4 regions of the Massilia sp. UBA6681 genome follow, and region 3 is predicted to be linked to each of the others. Evidence: predicted binding sites of a transcription regulator. Region 3 holds the regulator's gene; each other region holds the start of a gene.
What was found. The regulator sigma-54, encoded in region 3, starts transcription at its own class of promoters, with help from an activator protein. The targets are predictions, from matches to a motif close to TGGCANGNAANCTGCTTT.

Region 1 (5,029 bases), on a different contig from region 3:
GTCGCGGGTCAGGCCCGTCACCAGCACCGATTGCGGATCGACCATGCGGATGTACCAGGTGCGGGTCACCAGCACGCCCTTCTTGGTGTTGGCGATCAGCTCGGCCGTGCTCTTGTCGGTGCCGGCCATGATGATGTTGCCGGCGCTGCCGATGGCGCGCTGGCCCTTCTGCTTGGCCCAGTACTGCGAGTAGTTCAGCGCATTGATGCGGCCATCCTTCACCAGGTGGGTCCGTTCGCGCGGCAGCATGTCGTTGTCCCACGGCAGCACCGGCACGTCCTTGTCCCACGGGTCGGACCAGATGTTGACCTGCTGGTCGAACAGCTTGTCGCCCAGGCGGTTCTGGCCGCCCTTCTTCGACAGGAAGCTGCGGCCCTCATCGGCCATGCGGGCGTTGAAGCCGCCGATCATGAAGGTCAGGAGGTCGCTGGTGGCGGAAGGCTCCATCACCACGGTGTAGCGGCCCGGCTCGAGGGCCTTGGCGTCCACCGAGCGCAGCGCCTTCTCGATGGCCACGTCGGCCGCTTCGCGCGGATCGAAACGGGCGACGTCGCGCGCCGAGCGCTTGACCCAGCCCGAACCGCGGCCGTCTTCGGTGCGCACGGTGCAGGTGAAGTCGAGCGAGGTGGCGACCTGGTGGCCGAACACGCCGTTCGAGTTGGCGACGGTCTCGAAGGTCTCGCGGTCGGTGAAGAAGCCGGCCGAGACCAGGCCCTTCTTGCGGCAGGCTTCCATCGCGTAGGCGGCGGCCTGGGCGCGGAATTCCGGGTCGATCTCGGCGGTGCGCTTGACGTAGGTTTCGGACGATTTGTAGCCGGTCTTGGCGATCGCCGGCATGAACTCCGGATTCTCCGGCGCCAGGCGCGCCAGGTCCTCGGCGCGGCGCACGGCCTTTTCCAGCGACTTGTCGTCGAACTCGTTGATGGTGGCGGTGCCCTGGCGCTTGCCGAAGGCCACCTGCACGGTCAGGCGGGTGTCGTCGGCCAGGCCGGCGGTCGACACGGCATTGCGGGCGAAACGGATGTTGCCGATGCGGGCGCCTTCGATGTTGACGATGCACTCGTCGGCCTTCGAGAGCGACAGCACCCGGTCGGTGATGCGCTTGGTCTGGTCCTGGGTAAGGATGCTCATGAGGGTCCTCTTGCCTTAGCCGATCTTGCGGGCGGTGTTGATCACGTTGATGCCGTTGAAGCGCGCGGTCGACGACCCGTGCGACACGATGCTGATCTGCGGCGGCTGGCCCTTGCCGTCGAAGAAGGAACCGCCCATGCGCCAGTCGCGCTCGTCGCAGATGGCGGTGCAGGCGGTCCAGAATTCCTGGGTGTTGGCCTGGTAGGCCACGTCTTCCAGCATCTGGCCGATCTTGCCGTCCTTGATCTCGTAGAACAGCTGGCCGCCGAACTGGGCGTTGTAGCGCTGCTGGTCGATCGAGAAGGAGCCGTCGCCGACGATGTAGATGCCCTTCTTGATGTCCTTGACCATCTCGTCCGGGGTCAGCTTCTTCTTGCCGGCCGCAAGGGAGACGTTCGGCATGCGCTGGAACTGCACCGAGTTCCACGAGTCGGCGTAGGAGCAGCCGTGCGATTCCTTCTCGCCGATGATGTGGGCCTGGTCGCGGGTGGCTTGGTAGTTGACCAGGATGCCGTCCTTGATGATGTCCCACTTCTTGGTCTTGACGCCCTCATCGTCGTAGCCGATGGCGCCGAGCGAACCCGGGGTCGTCTTGTCGGCGAACAGGTTGACGATCGGGTTACCGTACTTGAACTTCTTCGATTCCCATTTATCCAGGGTGGCGAAGCTGGTGCCGGCGTAGTTGGCTTCGTAGCCGAGCACGCGGTCCAGTTCCGTCGGGTGTCCAACGTTTTCGTGGATCGTCAGCCACAGGTGTTCCGGCGACAGCATCAGGTCGTACTTGCCCGGGAGGACAGACTTGGCGGTCAGCTTGGCCTTGGCATCGCGGCCCGCGGCGCGCGCATCCTCGATGATGTCGTAGGTATCGGTGTACAGGGTCGCAACGCCGCCCGCGGCCTTGATCTTGTGCTCCTTGAGGCCATCCAGGTATTCATAGCCCTTGCCGACCGGCGCGCCCAGGCCGGAGCGCGAGCGGAACTTGCCGGTGGCCTTGTCCACTGCGGTGGCCTGGAACGGGGCCCACAGGCGGTGCACGTCCTGCTCGATGTAGGAGCCGTCAGTGGAAGCGAAGTACTTCTGCTGGTTCACCTGGAACAGCATCGAGTTCATGAAGGTCGCGCCGCCTTCCATGCCGGCCTTGTTGGCGGCGATCAGCAGGTCTGCCTTCTCCTTGATCGGCACGGTGCGCCAGTCCTTCTTGATCGGCGTGTTCCACGATACTTCCCCGACGCCCTTCACTGGTGCAAGGCGCACCGGTTCGGACTGCAGCTTGGCGTTGGCCTTGGCAATCGCCACCGCCTGGCGCGCCGCATTGGCGATGCCGTCGTTGCTCATGTCCGAGGTGGCGGCGAAGCCGTAGGCGCCGTTCGCGATCACGCGCACGCCGACGCCGGCCGACTCGGTGTTCGCCACGTTCTCCACGTTCAGGTCGCGCGTGGTGATGAACTGGTTCAGGTAGCGGCCGATGCGCACGTCGGCATAGCTGGCGCCGGCCTTGGTGGCGGCGTTCAGCGCGACGTCGGCCAGCGCCTTCTTGGCGGCCGTGGGCATGGAGCTGAGCAGTTCGTCCGCGGCGATCGCGCGGCTGAAGGGGACGAGCGTGGAGGCGAGCGCCAGGCTGCTGAAATTGAGAAAGGTACGGCGTTCCATAAAGTCTCCTGAAATCAACCTACTTCTGGGCAGCGGTCCCGCCTTGTGGTGCGGCCCGCTCTTGTATTTACTACGGAGGGAGTGGTTTCGACGGGGCTGATGGCTCCGCTAAACTTGTCAACCTTAGCAGCAACTCGAGGTTTTGAATAGGCAATTGTTGTGCCAGATCAAAGCACGTTTTAAACCCATGATTTAGTGGGCGTCCACTGTCCGCGCAAAGTGTCCGGGTAGGTGTCCGGGCGTCCGCCGCGGACACCTGCGCGGACATGTTTACGAGTGAGACATATGCATGTTTGAAGAACGCTTGACTGTCCGGCAAGTGTGACCGATCATCAGCGCGGCGGCGGCGTCCCGCCCGGCCGCGCACAATCACCTGGAGACTTCGAACCGATGAAACGACTGATCCTGGCCGCCATGCTGGCCACCGGCCTGGCCGGCGCCGCCGGCACCGCGCTGGCGGACGACGCCCTGAAAGCCGCCATCGCCGGCGAACACCGCAGCGCCGCCAACAAGGCGCGCGACGCGGCGCGCCACCCGTACGAAACGCTGACCTTCTTCGGCATCAAGCCCAACATGACGGTGGTGGAACTGGCGCCCGGCGGCGGCTGGTACACCGAGATCCTGGCGCCCTACCTGCGCCAGAACGGCAAGCTGATCGCCGCAGGCCAGGCCTTCGTGCCGGAAAAGCGCGGCGGCATGGCGCTCAAGCAGAAGTTCGAGGCGACGCCGGCGGTCTACGACAAGGTGGTCCCGGCCGTATTCGAGCCGCCTGCCACCTACCAGATCGCGGCGCCGAACAGCGTCGACATGGTGCTCACCTTCCGCAACCTGCACAACTGGGTCGGCAACGGCGAGGAGGCGCTGAAGAACACCTTCAAGGAAATCCACAAGGTGCTCAAACCCGGCGGCGTGCTGGGCGTGGTCGACCATCGCCTGCCGGCATCGATGACGCAGGATGCCAAGGCCTCGAGCGGCTACGTGCACGAGGCCTGGGTCATCAAGACCATCGAAGGCGCCGGCTTCAAGTTGGCCGCCAAGTCCGAAATCAATGCCAACCCGAAGGACACCGCCAACCACGAAAAGGGCGTGTGGACCCTGCCGCCGGTGCTGTCCAACAAGGACAAGGACCGCGAGAAGTACATGGCGATCGGCGAGAGCGACCGCATGACGCTGAAGTTCGTCAAGCAGTAATCCCCTCCGCCGGGAGGCGCAACGCCTCCCGTGAAGATTGGTGTATATCCTTCGGCGGCGAGCGTGTATATTCTTGCCACTCGTACTACTGTTGAGCCACCGAAGGAACCCATGAAAACCGCACGCCTCGCCGCCGCCGTGGCATTCGCCCTGAGCGGCCTCGTCCACGCCCAGGACACCTCCCCGCCTCCGGCACCGACTCCCGCCACGCCGCCCTCGCCGGCCGTCGCCACCCCGTCCGCCACCAGGGCGCCGGCCCTGCCGGCGGTCGAGAACTCGGTGGTCAAGATCTTCGCCACCGTGCGCCGTCCGGACCCGTACAAGCCCTGGACCAAGGCCTCGCCGGCCGACGTCACCGGCTCGGGCGTCATCATCGAGGGCAAGCGCATCCTGACCAACGCCCACGTGGTCGGCTACGCCAGCCAGGTCGAGGTGCAGGCCAGCCAGTCGGGCGACCGGGTGCCTGCCAAGGTGATCGCGCTGGCGCGCGGCCTGGACCTGGCCGTGCTGGAACTGGAAGACCCGAGCTTCTTCGACAAGCGCCCGCCGGTGCAGCGCGCCGCCGTGCTGCCGGACGTGCGCGAAGCGGTCTTCGCCTACGGCTATCCGGTCGGCGGCAACTCGCTGTCGACCACCCGCGGCATCGTCTCGCGCGTGGAGTTCGTCGGCTACGGCTCGTTCAGCTCGGGCCTGCGTATCCAGATCGACGCGCCGATCAACCCGGGCAACAGCGGCGGCCCGGTGATCGCGGGCGACAAGATGATCGGCCTGGCCTTCTCGATGGCAGCCAATGCCCAGAACATCGGCTATGTGATCCCGAACGAAGAGATCGAGCTGTTCCTGAAGGACGTGGCGGACGGCCGCTACGACGGCAAGCCGCTGCTGCACGACAGCTTCCAGAACCTGGAGAACACGGGCCTGCGCCAGTACCTGAAGATCGACAAGTCGGTGGAAGGCGCGCTGGTGCACCGTCCGTACAAGAACGATGCCAGCTGGCCGCTGAAGGAAGGCGACATCGTCACCCACGTCGGCGAGTACCCGATCGACAACCAGGGCA
Region 2 (5,029 bases), on a different contig from region 3:
GTTTTCCACGAAGGCCATCGTGGCCAAACTGCTGTATCGCTACCACATCGATGCAGTCACTTTGATCGCGTTCAGAATGCTGTTCTCGCTTCCGGTGTTTGCCGCCGTTGCGCTCTGGAAGATGCGAACCCAGCCGCCACTGTCGAAGCAGGACCGCTGGCGCATCGTCGTGCTGGGCCTGCTCGGCTACTACCTGTCGAGCTACCTCGACTTCCTCGGCCTGCAGCACATCTCGGTGGGGCTCGAGCGGCTGATCCTGTTCCTGACCCCGACCTTCGTGCTGCTGGCGAACGTGATGATCTTCAAGCGGCGCGTCAAGGGGGCGGAATGGGCGGCGCTGGGGCTTGCCTATTGCGGCATCGTGCTGGTGTTCGTGCACGACCTTGCCGGCGGTTCGGGCAGCACCATCCTTGGCTCGCTGCTGGTGCTGGGCTCGGCGATCTCGTATGCCGTCTACCTGCTCGGCACCGGCGAGATGGTCAGGCGCATCGGCTCGCTGCGTCTGGTGGCTTACGCGATGTGCGTGTCGAGTGCGGCCTGCATCGCCCAGTTCTTCCTGCTGCGTCCGGCGAGCATGCTGGTGCAGCCGGCGGAGGTTTACTGGCTCTCGCTGGTGAATGGGGTATTCTGTACGATCTTCCCCGTGTTCATGACCATGGCCGCGGTCCAGCGCATCGGCGCCGCGACCGCCTCGCAGGCCGGGATGATCGGTCCGGTATCGACGCTGTTCCTCGGCGCGCTGATCCTCGGCGAGCCGGTAACCGGCGTACAGCTGGCCGGCACCGGTCTCGTGCTGGTGGGGATCTATTCTCTCTCGCTGAAAAAATGACGACAATGACCAAGCCACGCATTGCACTGATCGCGCACGACAGGAAGAAGGACGACATGATCACCCTGGCCAGGGAGTACCTTGATTTCCTCAAGGGTTGCACGCTCTCGGCCACCGGCACCACCGGCGGGCGCCTGGCCAACGAGCTCGGACTCACGGTCGAGCGCAAGCATTCGGGTCCGGTCGGCGGCGACCTGCAGATCGGCGCCCAGCTGGTGCAGGGCGAGATCGACTGCGTGATCTTCCTGCGCGACCCGATGACGCCGCAGCCGCACGAACCCGACATCAACGCCCTGGTGCGCGCCTGCGACGTGCACGACATCGCCTGCGCCACCAACGTCTCGACCGCGCGCCTGGTGCTGTCGCAACTGATGCGCGCCCGCGCCTAGCGAGCCGCACTTGGAGAATCCCATGCTGGTCAAAGCCATCCGCATCGCCACCCTCGGTGGCCCCGAAGTGCTCGAGTACGCGGACGTCGAAGTCGGCGATCCCGGCCCGGGCGAGGCGCGCGTGCGCCACCATGCCATCGGCCTGAACTACATCGACACCTATTACCGCAGCGGCCTGTACAAGCTGGCCCTGCCGTCCGGCCTGGGCCAGGAAGGCGCCGGCGTGGTCGAGGCGGTGGGCGAGGGCGTCACCCACGTTCGGCCGGGCGACCGCGTCGCCTATGCCGGCGGCCCGGCGGGCGCCTACAGCGAGGCGCGCGTCATGCCGGCCAACATGCTGGTGCGCCTGCCGGACGCGATTTCCTTCGAGACTGGCGCCGCCATGATGCTGCAGGGCCTGACGGTGCAATACCTGTTCCGCCAGACCTACCAGCTGCAGCCCGGCCAGACCATCCTGTTCCATGCGGCGGCGGGCGGCGTCGGGCTGATCGCCTGCCAGTGGGCGAAGGCGCTCGGCGTGAACCTGATCGGCACCGTCGGCTCCGAGGAAAAGGCGGAACTGGCGCGCGCCCACGGGGCGGCCCACGTCATCAATTACAACACCGAGGACGTGGTGCAGCGCGTGCTGGAGATTACCGAGGGCGCCAGGGTGCCGGTGGTCTATGACTCGGTCGGCAAGGACACCTTCATCCGTTCGCTCGACTGCCTGCAGCCGCGCGGCCTGATGGTCAGCTTCGGCAATGCGTCCGGCGCGGTGCCGCCCTTCGCGCTTTCCGAACTGGCTTCGCGCGGCTCGCTCTACATCACGCGTCCGACGCTGTTTGCCTATGCCGCGACCCGGCCCGCGCTCGAGGCGATGGCGGCCGAATTGTTCGAGATGGTGGAAAGCGGGAAGATCAGAATCGAGGTCAAGCAGAGCTTCAAGCTGGCGGATGCAGCCGAGGCGCACCGGGCGCTGGAAGGGCGCCGCACGACCGGCTCGACGGTGCTGCTGCCATGAGGGAGTCGGACAAGGAAGAAAGCGGCGCGCCGAAGTTCGGGCGCCTCTTGATCGTGCTGGCGTTCGCGCTGGTGCTGGTCGTGGCGCTCACCTTCGGCTCGGAAGCCTACTTCAGCTGACCGGCTGCTTGCGGCGGCGCGCGGCGCTCAAGCCCAGCAGGCCGAGGCCCAGGAGTCCGAGCGACGCCGGTTCCGGCACCGGTGCCGGATCGGTCCCGGCAGCATTCGCGTTGAACTCCAGGTGCGACGAGAAATATTCGAGCGGATCGCCGACGGCCAGGTCCTGGATCTGCAGGGTCCAGGTGCCGAACATGTCGGTGGCATCGAAAGCGGACAGCTGCTTGACCGGGCGGAAGCTGCCGGCGGTTGCCACGCCGCCGACCGCCGTGGCGGCTTCGTCGTCGAAGTTGACGCTGATGCGGCCGCTGCCCGGCCGCGAGCCGGTGTATGTGCCGGCGTTGACCAGGTTGACCACGGTCCCTTTCGGGCCAATCAGGCGGAAGATCATTTCGCTGTTGAACGAGTTACCCGTGCCGATGCAGGCGCTGCCGGCCGCGCCGATGCGTGGATCGTCGCATTTGGAAAACTCGATCAGGACGTTCAGGTCCTGGATGTCGCCGTGCCGGGTGACGTCAATGTTGCGAAGAAGAATGTTTCCATCGGCGACGCCATACGTCGAATCCGTCACGATGACGGTAGCATGGGCATGCAGGCCGAAGCAGAACAGCACAGCGGACACGGCACTGCGGATGATAGAAAGTTTCATCGGTCTTCCTTAACTTTTGAATAATGAATAAAAGCAATAAATATGCCAGCAGGAAAATATCAATGGCATCAATGGCTTAGTGCGGCTAAGAAATATTCATTCCCAAAAGTGTCAAGAAAACCGACATCGGGCGCCGTTTGGTCGACCTGAAAAAGAACGAGGCCTTGCGGCCCCGTCCTCGTCTGCAGCTGGCGTGTCAGCCGTTTTGCTGCTTCAGTTCCACCCTGCGCGCCACGCCCGACGGCCCCGGGAAGCCTTCGAAGGCGCTCTGCACCAGGGCCGGCATCAGCGCCGGCGTCGACAGCTCGCGGCTCATGTTGTGCACGGTGACGTCGAACAGGCGCTTGCCGTCGCTGGCCGACTTGATCCCGACCTGCAGTTCGCGGCGGTAGCGGTGCTCGATCGAGACCTGGTAGGCCGGGCTCCAGAACGGATCGTAGAACGGGCTGCTGTAGAAACCGCCCCAGTACGGACGGTGCAGGCCGCGGTAGCCGAAGCGCCGCGCCGGATGGTAGTAGGGGCGGTAGAACGGTGAGGCGAACGGGTGGGCGAAGGGCGTGATCGGCTCGACCACGCGCACCGGCACTTCGGTGGTGGTGAAGCGCATCGCTACCGTCAGCGCCGGCTTGCCGCCTGCGGCATCGCGGAAGCCCAGGCGCGCCAGCTGGCCGCGCACCAGATCCTGGTAGGCGCGGTATTCCAGCGTGTCGTCGGCTGCCGGCGGCGCCTCGAACACGTAGCTCTTGTCCTCGATCTGTGCCGGCCACTGGTGAAAGGTGGTGACATCGCTGCGGATCGTGGTGGCGCACCCGGTCAGCAGCATCGTGAGCGCCGCTCCGGCGGCGATCATCAGGCGTTTCATTGCTTTCTCCCTCGTGAATACGGACTTTTCCTATCCTCTAGATTATCTTCTGTTCAGCAACTAGGTGAATTAATTTACACGCGGTTACTGCATGCACATTCCGATACATACCGCAACGTAGCGGCCAGCCGAAAATCATGTTGGTAAAATAAGCACTTCAGCCAGCATCCCAACCTGCCTTTTGCGGACTTCCTATGCGCACCGATACGCCCCAGACGATTTACCGGAGTGACTATACCCCGCCGAGCTACCTGGTGGAAACAGTTGAGCTTGGCTTCGACCTCGACCCCGCCCGTACCGTGGTCGCCAACCGCATGACGGTGCGCCGCAACCCCGACAGCGCCCAGCGCGAGATCGAACTCTACGGGGAGGACATCGAACTGGTGGCGCTGCGCCTGAACGGCCGGCAGCTGGAAGACCGCGACTACGCGATCAACGGCAACATGCTCACCATCCCGAACGCGCCCGAAGAAGCCACCCTCGAGATCGAGACCGTCTGCGTGCCGGAGCAGAACACCACGCTGAGCGGCCTGTACACCTCGAACGGCAACTTCTTCACCCAGTGCGAGGCCGAAGGCTTCCGCCGCATCACCTATTTCCCGGACCGCCCGGACGTGATGGCGAAGTACACGGTCATGCTGCGCGCCGACAAGGAACGCTATCCGGTGCTGCTCTCCAACGGCAACCTGCTGGAAGAAGGCGAGCTGGGCGACGGCCGCCACTACGCCAAGTGGGAAGACCCGTTCAAGAAGCCGTCCTACCTGTTCGCGCTGGTCGCCGCGCGCCTGGTCTGCCAGGAAGAGACCTTCCGGCTGGCCGACGGCCGCGACGCGCTGCTGCAGGTGTGGGTCGAAGAGGGCAACCTCGACAAGACCGACTACGCGATGCAGTCGCTCAAGCACAGCATCCGCTGGGACGAGGAGCGCTACGGGCTGGAACTCGACCTCGACCGCTTCATGATCGTCGCCACCAGCGACTTCAACATGGGCGCGATGGAGAACAAGGGCCTGAACATCTTCAACACCAAGTTCGTGCTGGCCAACCCGCGCGTGGCCACCGACATCGACTTCCAGGGCATCGAGGCGGTGGTGGCGCACGAGTACTTCCACAACTGGACCGGCAACCGCGTCACCTGCCGCGACTGGTTCCAGCTTTCGCTCAAGGAAGGCCTCACGGTGTTCCGC
Region 3 (5,029 bases):
GTCGGCGTGCCGCTGGACGCCGACTTCGTGTTCGACGTGCGCGCGATTCCCAATCCCTACTACGACCTGGCGCTGCGCCCGCTCACGGGCCGCGACCAGCCGGTGATCGCCTTCCTCGACGCCCAGCAGAGCGCGGTGGAGATGCTGGAAGATATTCGCGCTTTTGTTGCGAAGTGGCTGCCCTCGTTCAAGACGGACAACCGGTCCTACCTCACCGTGGCGGTGGGCTGTACCGGCGGGCAGCACCGTTCGGTCTACATGGCGGAAAGGCTGGGGGCCTACTTCGGGCAGACCGAGCGGGTGATCATTCGTCACCGCGAGCAGCCGAAGCACGCGGCGGGGTGATACGGCCCGCGGCTGTTGCTCTGCCGCGAATCGTAGCGTGGGCGGGTTCCCCGCCCACGCTACGAAAAGCAGGTCTCAGGTGAGGTGCCGCAGCGGGTGCGCATACTCCGGCCACACCGGCTCGAAGAAGCGCGCCACCATCTCGGGCCTCACCTCTTCCAGCGTCGGCGGATTCCACTTCGGCTGGTTGTCCTTGTCGATCACCAGCGCCCGCACGCCTTCCAGCACTTCACCATGCTCGAAATTGCGGCGCACCAGGTTGCGCTCCATGCGCAGGCAGTCCGCCACGTCCAGCGAGGCGCCGCGCAGCAGCAGTTCGTGGGTCACGCACATCATCAGGGGCGAGCGCTGGCGCATCGCCTTCAGCGCCTTCTGCGCGAACGGGTTCTCGTCACGACCCAGCGAAGCCATGATCATCGCCACGCTGGCGGCGCCGAAGTGCGCATCGATCACGCCGCGCTGCGCCTGCAGTTCGCTCGGCCCCAGTTGGCCCGCGAATTGCGCCGCATGGCTGCGGATCGCCGCCGGCAGCTGCGCGCCCGGGGTCGTGTCGACCAGCGCCATCAGGCCGGCCAGTTCCGCGCCCGGCACGTACACGTCCGCCAGCCCCACGTACAGCGCATCGGCCGCGCCGATGGTCAGGCCGGTCAGGCCCAGGTACTGGCCCAGCTGGCCCGGCGCATGCGACAGGAAGTGGCTGCCGCCGACGTCCGGGAACAGGCCAATGTTCACCTCGGGCATCGCCATCTTGGTGCGGTCGGTCACGATGCGCAGGCCGCAGCCAGGGCCGCCCTGGGCGATGCCCATGCCGCCGCCCATCACCACGCCATCCATCACGGCGATGTAGGGCTTCGGGTAGAAGTGGATCAGGTGGTTCAGTGCGTATTCTTCGGTGAAGAAGTCTTCCAGCAGCGCGCTGCCGCCCATCGGGCCGACGTGGCCCATCTCGTGGAAGAAGCGGATATCGCCGCCGGCGCACAAGGCCTTCTCGCTGCTGCTGGTGATGACCACCGCGTCGATGCCCGCGTCATCCTTCCATTGCAGCAGGATGGCGCTCAGGGCGCGCACCATGTCGAGCGAGAGGGAGTTCAGCGCCTTCGGCCGGTCGAGCGTGATGACGCCGGTGCGGTTGGCAACGCGGGTCAGGACGGTATCGGTCATGATGGTATTCTGTGATCGAAAAGACATGCATTCTACAGAACATTTGTACAAACGGAAGCGTAGAAAAGTAACAGGTATTGTACAAAAGCAAAAAGGGCGTCCCCTCAGACGCCCTTGCTGTGTTTTGCGGCTACCCGTATGAATTACGCGGCAGCGGCTTCTCCGTTGTCCGGAAGGCGCTTGTGCGCCACGTGGTTATGATTTTGCAGCATGGATTTGTGTTTCAGAACCTGCCTGTCCAACCTGTCCATCAAGGTGTCGATGGCCGCATACAGATCTTGCGCAGCACTCGCCACATGCAGAATCTTGCCCGATACCTGTAGGTTGATCTCGGCCTTTTGCCGTTTTTCTTTTTCAGTGAGGTTATCGATGGCGAGGAACACGTGGGTGTCGATCACGTGGTCGAAATGGCGGGTGATGCGCTCGAGCTTATTCTGAACGTATTCACGGATGGCGGGTGTGACTTCGAGATGGTGGCCGCTGATTGTGAGGTTCATACACACTCCTTTGGGAAGGTGCCCTGCCCGCGCCACAAGGTGAGAGTGGGCAGTGCTTTACAGGGATTTACGGAGGCTGACGGGAGGAATCTTGAGCGCTTCGCGGTATTTGGCAACCGTCCGGCGCGCAATGACCATACCTTGTTCCCCGAGCATCTCCGCGATCTTGCTGTCGGATAGAGGATTCCTAGGGTCTTCTGCTCCTGTCAATTGCGCAATAAGCGCGCGGATCGCCGTCGAGGAGGCTTCTCCCCCCGCTTCGGTGGCGACGTGGCTTCCGAAGAAGTACTTCAGCTCGAACATGCCGTGCGGGGTCAGCATGTATTTCTGCGTGGTTACACGCGAGATCGTGCTCTCGTGTAGGCCTAGTGTATCAGCTATCTCACGCAAAACAAGAGGGCGCATGGCAACCGCGCCGTGGCTGAAAAAGTTGCGCTGGCGCTCGACGATTGCCTCGGCAACACGCAGGATCGTGTCGAAGCGCTGGCGCATGTTCTTGATGAGCCACTTGGCTTCCTGCAGCTGCGCGCCCATCTGGCTTTCGCTCTTGCCCTGCTTGAGCAGGTTCGCATACAGCGAGTTCACGCGCAGCTTGGGCATGACGTCGGGGTTCAGCGACACCTGCCAGCCGTTCTTGGCGCGGCGCACGATCACGTCCGGCACCACGTAGTCGGATACCCCCGAACCGAAGGCCGCGCCGGGATGTGGATTGCATTGGCGGACCACGGCCTGCACTTCGCGCAGGTCTTCGTCGTCGCAGTCGAGCGCCTTTTTCAGCTTGGTGTATTCGCGCTGCGCGAACCAGGTCAGGTAGCCTTCGACGATCTTCAAGGCAAGGCGCCGCGTCACCAGGGGCACGCCCGGCATGCGGCGGATCTGCAGGGCCAGGCATTCGGCCGCGCTGCGCGCGCCCACGCCCACCGGGTCCAGGCTCTGCACCAGCGCCAGCGCGCAGCGCAGCTCGTCCATCTCGATCTCGAGTTCTGCCGGCAGGCGCGCATGGATGTCGTCGAGCGGCTCTTCCAGGTAGCCGTTGTCGTCGAGCGCATCGATCACCAGCTCGGCCAGCGCGCGGTCGCGCAGGCTGCAGCAGCTCAATCGGATCTGTTCCGTCAGGTGCTCGCGCAGCGTGATGCCGTCGGCTTCCAGCTGCGGACGGCCGTCCTCGTCGTCGCCGCTGCGCGCGCCGCCGCCTTCGCCGCCCCAATCCGCATCGGCATCGGCACGCTCCCCATGGTCTTCGCCGTCCGCGCCCTCGGGCTCGGCCTTCGCGCCCTCCTGCCCTTCCTGCGGCTGGGGCGCCGGCGCTTCGCCATTCGCCGGCGCGGTATTGATCGCGCCGTCCGCCAGCAGCCGCACCGAGCGGTCGAGCGGATCGTCGAGCCGTTCGAGCAGCGGGTTGTCGTGCAGGATCTGCTCGATCTCCTGGTGCAGTTCGAGCGTGGAGAGCTGCAGCAGGCGGATCGACTGCTGCAGCTGCGGCGTGAGCGCCAGGTGCTGCGAAGTGCGTAGCTGGAGAGACTGTTTCATGCCTGGTGCTCTTGATTACATCCTGAAGTGCTCGCCGAGGTACACGCGCCGTACGGATTCGTTGGCGATGATGTCGTCAGGGCGGCCCGAGGCCAGCACCGCCCCCTGGTTGATGATGTAGGCGCGGTCGCAGATGCCGAGCGTCTCGCGCACGTTGTGGTCGGTGATCAGGACGCCGATGTTGCGCTCCTTCAGGAAGCGCACGATGCGCTGGATCTCGATCACCGCGATCGGGTCGACGCCGGCGAAGGGTTCGTCGAGCAGCACGAAGCGCGGGTTGGTCGCGAGCGCCCGCGCGATCTCGACGCGGCGCCGTTCGCCGCCCGACAGCGACAGCGCCGGGTTCTCGCGCAGCTTCTCGATCTGCAGTTCGGCCAGCAGGGTGTCGAGGCGCTCGCTGATCTGGTCGCGGGTGAGCGGCTTGCCGTCCACGCGCTGCAGTTCCAGCACGGCGCGGATGTTCTCCTCCACCGTCAGCTTGCGGAACACCGAGGCTTCCTGCGGCAGGTAGGACAGGCCCAGCACCGCACGGCGGTGGATCGGCAGGCTCGAGATGTCGGTGCCGTTGATGTCGATGGTGCCGGCGTCCGAGGGCACCAGGCCGACGATCATGTAGAAGGAGGTGGTCTTGCCGGCGCCGTTGGGGCCGAGCAGGCCCACCACTTCGCCGCATTCCACCTGCAGCGACACGTCGCGCACCACCAGGCGCTTGCCGTAGCTCTTCTGCAGGCCCTTGACGATCAGGGTGCTGCAGCCTTCGACCGCGGTCGCCGCTGCGTCGGTGCTTGCGCTCATGGCTGCCGTCATTGCTTTGCACCTTCGGCTGGCGCCGTGGTACGGCGGGGCGCGATGATCAGGGTGCCGCGGCCGCCGCCCACCTTGCTCTGGCCGGTAGGATCGTTGCGCACCTGTGCGACTTCGCGGCGGTTGTCGTAGGAGATGAACGGCCCCTTGATCTCGTTGGTCATGCGGCCGCCCTCCAGCTCGCGCACTTCGGCGCTGGTGAACAGCTTGACCAGTTCGGCGCGCTCGTCGTATTCGATGCGCTGGGCCTGGCCCTCGACCCACAGGTCGGGACCGCCGTCGCGTTTCTGGCGGAAGGTCGCCAGCTTGCCGTTGTTGGCGGTCAGGGTCACGCTCATGTAGCCCTCCGGCGTTTCCTTCACCAGGGCGCGGTCGGATTTCAGCACCAGGGTGCCGCGCGTGAGCACGACGTTGCCGGTCAGGATGCGGGTCTGCGTGACCTCGTCGACGTCGAGGGAATCGAAGTTGATCACGGCCTGCTTGAGCGAATCGGCACGCTCGGCCAAGGCGCCGAAGGCGGCCAGGCTGAGGAATACGGCAGCGATGATTTTTTTCATGTTCTTGCTTTGTCCTGGGTTGACGCGGCGCGGCGCTACTGCCGCTGCGCGCGTGGCGGATAGACGATCTGGCCGCGGCTGGCCAGGTGCAGCTTCTGGGTCGCGTTGTTGGCCACCATGCCGGTGCCGGTCACG
Region 4 (5,029 bases), on a different contig from region 3:
CTTCATTGAAGCCGCAAGACAGGGAAATCGCGCGGACATGCGTGCCCTGATGTCCGACGACGTGCAGTTGGTGGCTGACGGCGGGGGAAAGGTCAAGTCCTTCATGCATATCCTCAAGGGTGCGGGAAGGGTTGCGGGCGTATTCTGGACGCTCGAGCACCAGTTTCCCATGCAGGTTTCATATAAGACCGCCCTCGTGAATGGCGAGCCGGGTGTGCTGCGCTATGTGCAGGGAAAGCTGGAATCCGTGCAGTCATTCATCGTCGATGAAGAGCGGATCGTGGCGGTTTTTATCATGCGTAATCCGGACAAGCTGGCAGCCGTCCCGCAAGAGCTTTGAAACCGCCAGCACCGCACTGCTGAGCGCCGGCCTGCTCAGGCCCATGCTATCTTTCCCCGGCAATGTCGCACACGTCCGCCAGGAAGCCTGCATGCACCCGTCCAACATCGTCCTCCTCGAATTTCATCCCGAGCGCGACGAGCTTTGCTACGGCAAGGAACTGCGCGACGGCCTGTCCGTGGCCCTGCGCATGGGCAGCTCGCTCTGGCTCGCCAACGACGAATCGGTCAGCATCGAACGCCTGACCGTGTGCGAGGTCGACAGCACCGGCCGCAGCAGCTTCACGCGCGACCACCGCCAGTATGCGCTGCACGACTATCTCGACCTGCCGCTGCCGGCGCACGGCGCCACCGAGGACGACATCAACGAGGCCGACATCGAGGGCCTGGCCTGCGACGGCAAGTACCTGTGGCTGGCCGGCTCGCACAGCCTGCGGCGCAAGCAGCCGAAGGACGGCGACGGCGTCAGGAAGGCGCACAAGCGCCTCGCCAGCGTCAGCCTGGATGCCAACCGCTACCTGCTGGCGCGGATCCCGGTGTGCCGGGACGGCGACGGCTACACCCTGGAAAAGGAAAGCACCCGCAAAGGCAAATTGCGCACTGCCGCGATGCTGCGCGGCGACCATCAGGGCAACGAACTGACCGCCCTGCTGCGCAAGGACGAGCACCTCGGTCCCTTCCTGTCCATTCCCGGCAAGGACAACGGTTTCGACATCGAGGGCCTGGCCGTGGCCGGCAAGCACCTGCTGCTCGGCCTGCGCGGGCCGGTGCTGCGCGGCTGGGCGCTGGTAGTGGAAGTGGCGCTCGTCGAGGACGAGCAGCCGGGCCGCTTGCGCCTGGCCCCGGTGGACGACGATGGTCGCCTGTACCGCAAGCACTTCCTCGACCTGGGCGGGCTCGGCATCCGCGACCTGTGCGTGCACGGCAAGGACATCCTCGTGCTGGCCGGGCCGACCATGGACCTGGACGGGCCGGTGACCCTGTTCCGCTGGCGCGGCGCAACCCAGCCTGGCAAGGAATGCGTGATGGCGGCGGACCAGCTCGAACGGGTGCTGGAGCTGCCCTTCGGCCATGGGGTCGATCACCCCGAAGGCATCGCGCTATTCGCGGTCGACAAGAATGGGCGCGACACGCTGCTGGTGGTGCACGATTCAGCCTCGCCCAGCCGGCAGATCGGCGACAGTACCCTGGTGGCGGACGTCTTCACGCTGCCGCGGCGCGAGCGCCCCCTTGCTGGCAAGCCTGCGAAATAATTCATGAAGGGCGCATATTTCCGCACGCCCGTGATTTTTGTTGAATTTCGCGGCCAGGCGCCGGTGGTATTCTCGACGCCTCGCTCCTGAATCAACGCAATGACTCCCAAGAATACCCTGTGGGCGCTGCTGGCGCTCATGTTTGCCTGCGGCATGTCCGACGCCCTGTACGCCGCCTCCCACGTACACATGCCCGTGTGGTGGATGTTGCTCTCGGCCTTCCTGCTGAGCTTCCTGCCCTATTACTGGTATCGCCTGGACAGCGAGGCGCGGCTGTACCGGCGCCCACGCTGGATGAGCACGGCCGTGGTGGCGATGGCGCCGATCGGCATTCCCCTCTACCTGCTGCGCAGCCGTCCCCAGGGCGGCCGCCTGGTGTCGCTGGCCCGCATGTCGGGCTTCTTGCTGATGATGCTCGGCGCCAGCCTGGCAGGTGTCATCGCCTTCTTCCTGATGCCGGGTTAAGCCCTGGGCATGGCGCGCCGGCGCCGCACGGCCGCAATGCCGGCAGCGCCCAGCAGCAGGAGTGCGCCCGATGCCGGCTCCGGCACCGCATTCACCGAAATGTTATCGATCGAAAATTCCGGATTGCCGCCGATGCCGCTGAAGGTGACCGACAGCAGCTTGCGGAAGCTGGCGTCCAGGGTGAAGGTCTGCATGCCCGAGACAGCATGCTTGACGAGGTCCAGGTCGAAGGTCTGGGTGACGGTGCCGCCGCCTGCCAGGGTCCCGACCACGCTGATCCGGTCTGCCCAGAAGTGCTCGTCGCCGAACCAGCTCTCGCCGCCGTCGAAACTGAACAGGTCGAACGCCCCCTGGTTCGCGGCCGAGAGGGTCACGTTCGCGCCATTGAAGTTCACCAGGCGCGTGCTGCCATTCCCGCTCAGCCCTGTACTGTCGCCGGTGCCCGCAATGATGAAGGAAAAAGCACCGGCATTTCCGCCGTCGCCCATGGCCAGCTTGTAGCCTGAGGCGCTCATGCCGGAGGGAGTGAGCTCGGTCCAGTCGGCGACCTCTTCGAAGTCGATCAGGCTAGCCGCGGCATTCGACGCGACAAATTGGCTCGCCGCAAACATGGCGACGCAGGCGATGGCTTTCAGGCCAGGCGTGAGCTTCATGGGACATCCTTATGAAATGTTGTAACCGACTTTCAAGCAATCTTTATGCCTGCAGGAAAGTTTGCTTAAGAATTAATCAAGTAGTCCGCGTCGGCGTCCTGAAGATCGAGCGCGTGTCAAATTTACCGACACTCGCTTCCTGAGGCTCGCGCCGCCTGAATCGTCCTTTTGCTAAGCTGTTTCCATCGCCACGCCACACCGTGGCCCGTCCACTTTCATTGATTGGAGAATCGCCATGCGCAAGATGATCATGATGGCCATTGCAGGCCTGCTCTGGAAAAAATTCGGCGGCAAGATGGCGCAACGCTATCCGATGGGACGCCGCAGCTACCGCCGCTTCTGATCCGCCCGGGCGGCGTGTCGACCACCTTTCGGGAGGCGCGCCGTCCATCGCGGCCCTGCTTGCAGTAGAATCGCTGGCTTTAAGGCAACTTTCGCTTAAGGCCGACGATGGACACCGCCAAGCATGAACTCAAACGCGGCTTAAAGAACCGCCACATCCAGCTGATCGCCCTCGGCGGCGCCATCGGCACCGGCCTGTTCCTGGGCGTGGCCCAGACCATCCAGCAAGCCGGCCCCTCCGCCCTGCTCGGCTATGCGATCGCCGGCCTGGTCGCCTTCCTCATCATGCGCCAGCTCGGCGAAATGATCGTCGACGAGCCGGTCGCCGGTTCCTTCGGCTATTTCGCCAGCAAGTACGGCAGCCCGATGACCGGCTTCGTCTCCGGATGGAACTACTGGGTGATGTACATCCTCGTCAGCATGGCCGAGCTGTCCGCGCTCGGCATCTACGTCCAGTACTGGTTCCCGGACATCCCGACCTGGGTCTCGGCGCTCGCCTTCTTCGTGCTCGTCAATTCCCTCAGCCTGCTCAACGTGAAAACCTTCGGCGAGCTGGAATTCTGGTTTTCCATCATCAAGGTGGCGGCCGTGGTCGGCATGATCGTGTTCGGCCTGTACCTCCTGATCAGCGATACGGCCGGTCCCCAGGCCGGCGTGGCCAACCTGTGGCAGCACGGCGGCTTCTTCCCGAACGGCTTCGCCGGCCTGGCGCTGTCGATGGCGGTCATCATGTTCTCCTTCGGCGGCCTGGAAATGATCGGCATCACCGCGGCCGAAGCCGACAACCCGGGCCGCACCATCCCGCGCGCCATCAACCAGGCCATCTGGCGCATCGCCATCTTCTACGTCGGCGCCCTGGCCGTGCTGCTGATGCTGTATCCGTGGCAGAAGGTCGTCACCGGCGGCAGCCCCTTCGTGCTGATCTTCGCCGCGCTGGACAGCAATGCGGTGGCCAACATCCTCAATCTGGTGGTGCTGACGGCCGCCCTGTCGGTCTACAACGGCTGCACCTATGCCAACAGTCGCATGCTGTTCGGCCTGGCCGAACAGGGCAACGCGCCGCGCGCCCTGCTCAAGGTCAGCAAGCGCGGCGTGCCGCTGGCCGCCCTGGGCGTGTCGGCGGTGGCCACCGGCATCTGCATCTGCGTCAACTATTTCCTGCCACGCGACGCCTTCGGCATGCTGATGGGCCTGGCAGTGGCGGCGCTAGTCATCAACTGGGGCATGGTGTGCTGGAGCCACCTGCGCTTCCGCCGCGCCAAACAGGCGGCGGGCCAGGCGACCGCCTTCCGCAGCCCCTGGTTCCCGCTCACGAACTACCTGTGCCTGGCCTTCCTGGCCGGCATCATCGTGGTGATGTACCTGACGCCGGGGCTGCAGTTGTCGGTGTGGATGATCCCGGCCTGGCTGGCCCTGCTGGCGCTGGGCTACTGGCTGCGCCAGCGCAAGCTGGCAGGCGCCACGATCGCACCGGTGGCGTAAAGACGCGATAAAGCGACAGCGCGCGCGGGTTTCATGACTGGCGAGTCATTTTGTCATGTTGCGCTAGCTCAACAGCCGGACTGTTGATAAAGTATTACTCCAGTGGAGCATCATTCCATGTGCTTGTCCGGGCCGCCCAGCGCCGCCCGGCCATTCCTCATCCATGAGCCGAAGGAGTCAGCTTGAAGAAGATTGTCGCCAGTTTCGTCGCACTCGCCCTGTTCGCGGCCGACGCCCACGTCGTCGTCGCGGCGCAGGACTACAGCAAGTACAGCCAGGAAGCCCTGGAAAAGGAACTGGCGCTGATCGCCACGTCCCGCCTCAGCGTGATGGTGCCGATGCGCGACGGCATCACGCTGTCGACCGACATCTACATGCCGAAGAACGCCAGCGGCAAGTTGCCCGCCATCCTGTGGAAGACGCCGTACAACGAAGGCAAGCTGAAAGGCTCGACCCAGCGCTACGTGCTCGAATCGGTCAAGCGCGGCTACACCT

Region 1: a site for sigma-54 is predicted at 2,929-2,946, ahead of B2R83_RS01705 (TldD/PmbA family protein). Genes of this name have one in related genera too.
Region 2: a site for sigma-54 is predicted at 3,014-3,031, ahead of B2R83_RS08835 (PEP-CTERM sorting domain-containing protein). Genes of this name have one in related genera too.
Region 4: a site for sigma-54 is predicted at 2,744-2,761, ahead of B2R83_RS15820 (PEP-CTERM sorting domain-containing protein). Genes of this name have one in related genera too.

The regions. Positions count from the first base shown of each region.
Region 1 is NZ_DKJX01000011.1:35,567-40,595, forward strand. Features, by position in the region: gene B2R83_RS01700 (TldD/PmbA family protein) at 1-1,131, opposite strand, end outside; gene B2R83_RS01705 (TldD/PmbA family protein) at 1,147-2,781, opposite strand; gene B2R83_RS01710 (class I SAM-dependent methyltransferase) at 3,172-3,972, shown strand; gene B2R83_RS01715 (S1C family serine protease) at 4,084-5,029, shown strand, end outside.
Region 2 is NZ_DKJX01000054.1:80,327-85,355, forward strand. Features, by position in the region: gene B2R83_RS08815 (DMT family transporter) at 1-829, shown strand, start outside; gene B2R83_RS08820 (methylglyoxal synthase) at 826-1,218, shown strand; gene B2R83_RS08825 (quinone oxidoreductase family protein) at 1,244-2,218, shown strand; gene B2R83_RS08830 (hypothetical protein) at 2,215-2,337, shown strand; gene B2R83_RS08835 (PEP-CTERM sorting domain-containing protein) at 2,330-2,983, opposite strand; gene B2R83_RS08840 (DUF4136 domain-containing protein) at 3,180-3,845, opposite strand; gene pepN (aminopeptidase N) at 4,040-5,029, shown strand, end outside.
Region 3 is NZ_DKJX01000031.1:2,731-7,759, forward strand. Features, by position in the region: gene rapZ (RNase adapter RapZ) at 1-345, shown strand, start outside; gene B2R83_RS04085 (enoyl-CoA hydratase/isomerase family protein) at 421-1,506, opposite strand; gene hpf (ribosome hibernation-promoting factor, HPF/YfiA family) at 1,650-2,003, opposite strand; gene B2R83_RS04095 (RNA polymerase factor sigma-54) at 2,061-3,533, opposite strand; gene lptB (LPS export ABC transporter ATP-binding protein) at 3,549-4,328, opposite strand; gene lptA (lipopolysaccharide transport periplasmic protein LptA) at 4,337-4,894, opposite strand; gene lptC (LPS export ABC transporter periplasmic protein LptC) at 4,930-5,029, opposite strand, start outside.
Region 4 is NZ_DKJX01000087.1:43,784-48,812, forward strand. Features, by position in the region: gene B2R83_RS15805 (RNA polymerase sigma-70 factor) at 1-340, shown strand, start outside; gene B2R83_RS15810 (DUF3616 domain-containing protein) at 432-1,592, shown strand; gene B2R83_RS15815 (hypothetical protein) at 1,692-2,057, shown strand; gene B2R83_RS15820 (PEP-CTERM sorting domain-containing protein) at 2,054-2,710, opposite strand; gene B2R83_RS15825 (amino acid permease) at 3,161-4,534, shown strand; gene B2R83_RS15830 (CocE/NonD family hydrolase) at 4,717-5,029, shown strand, end outside.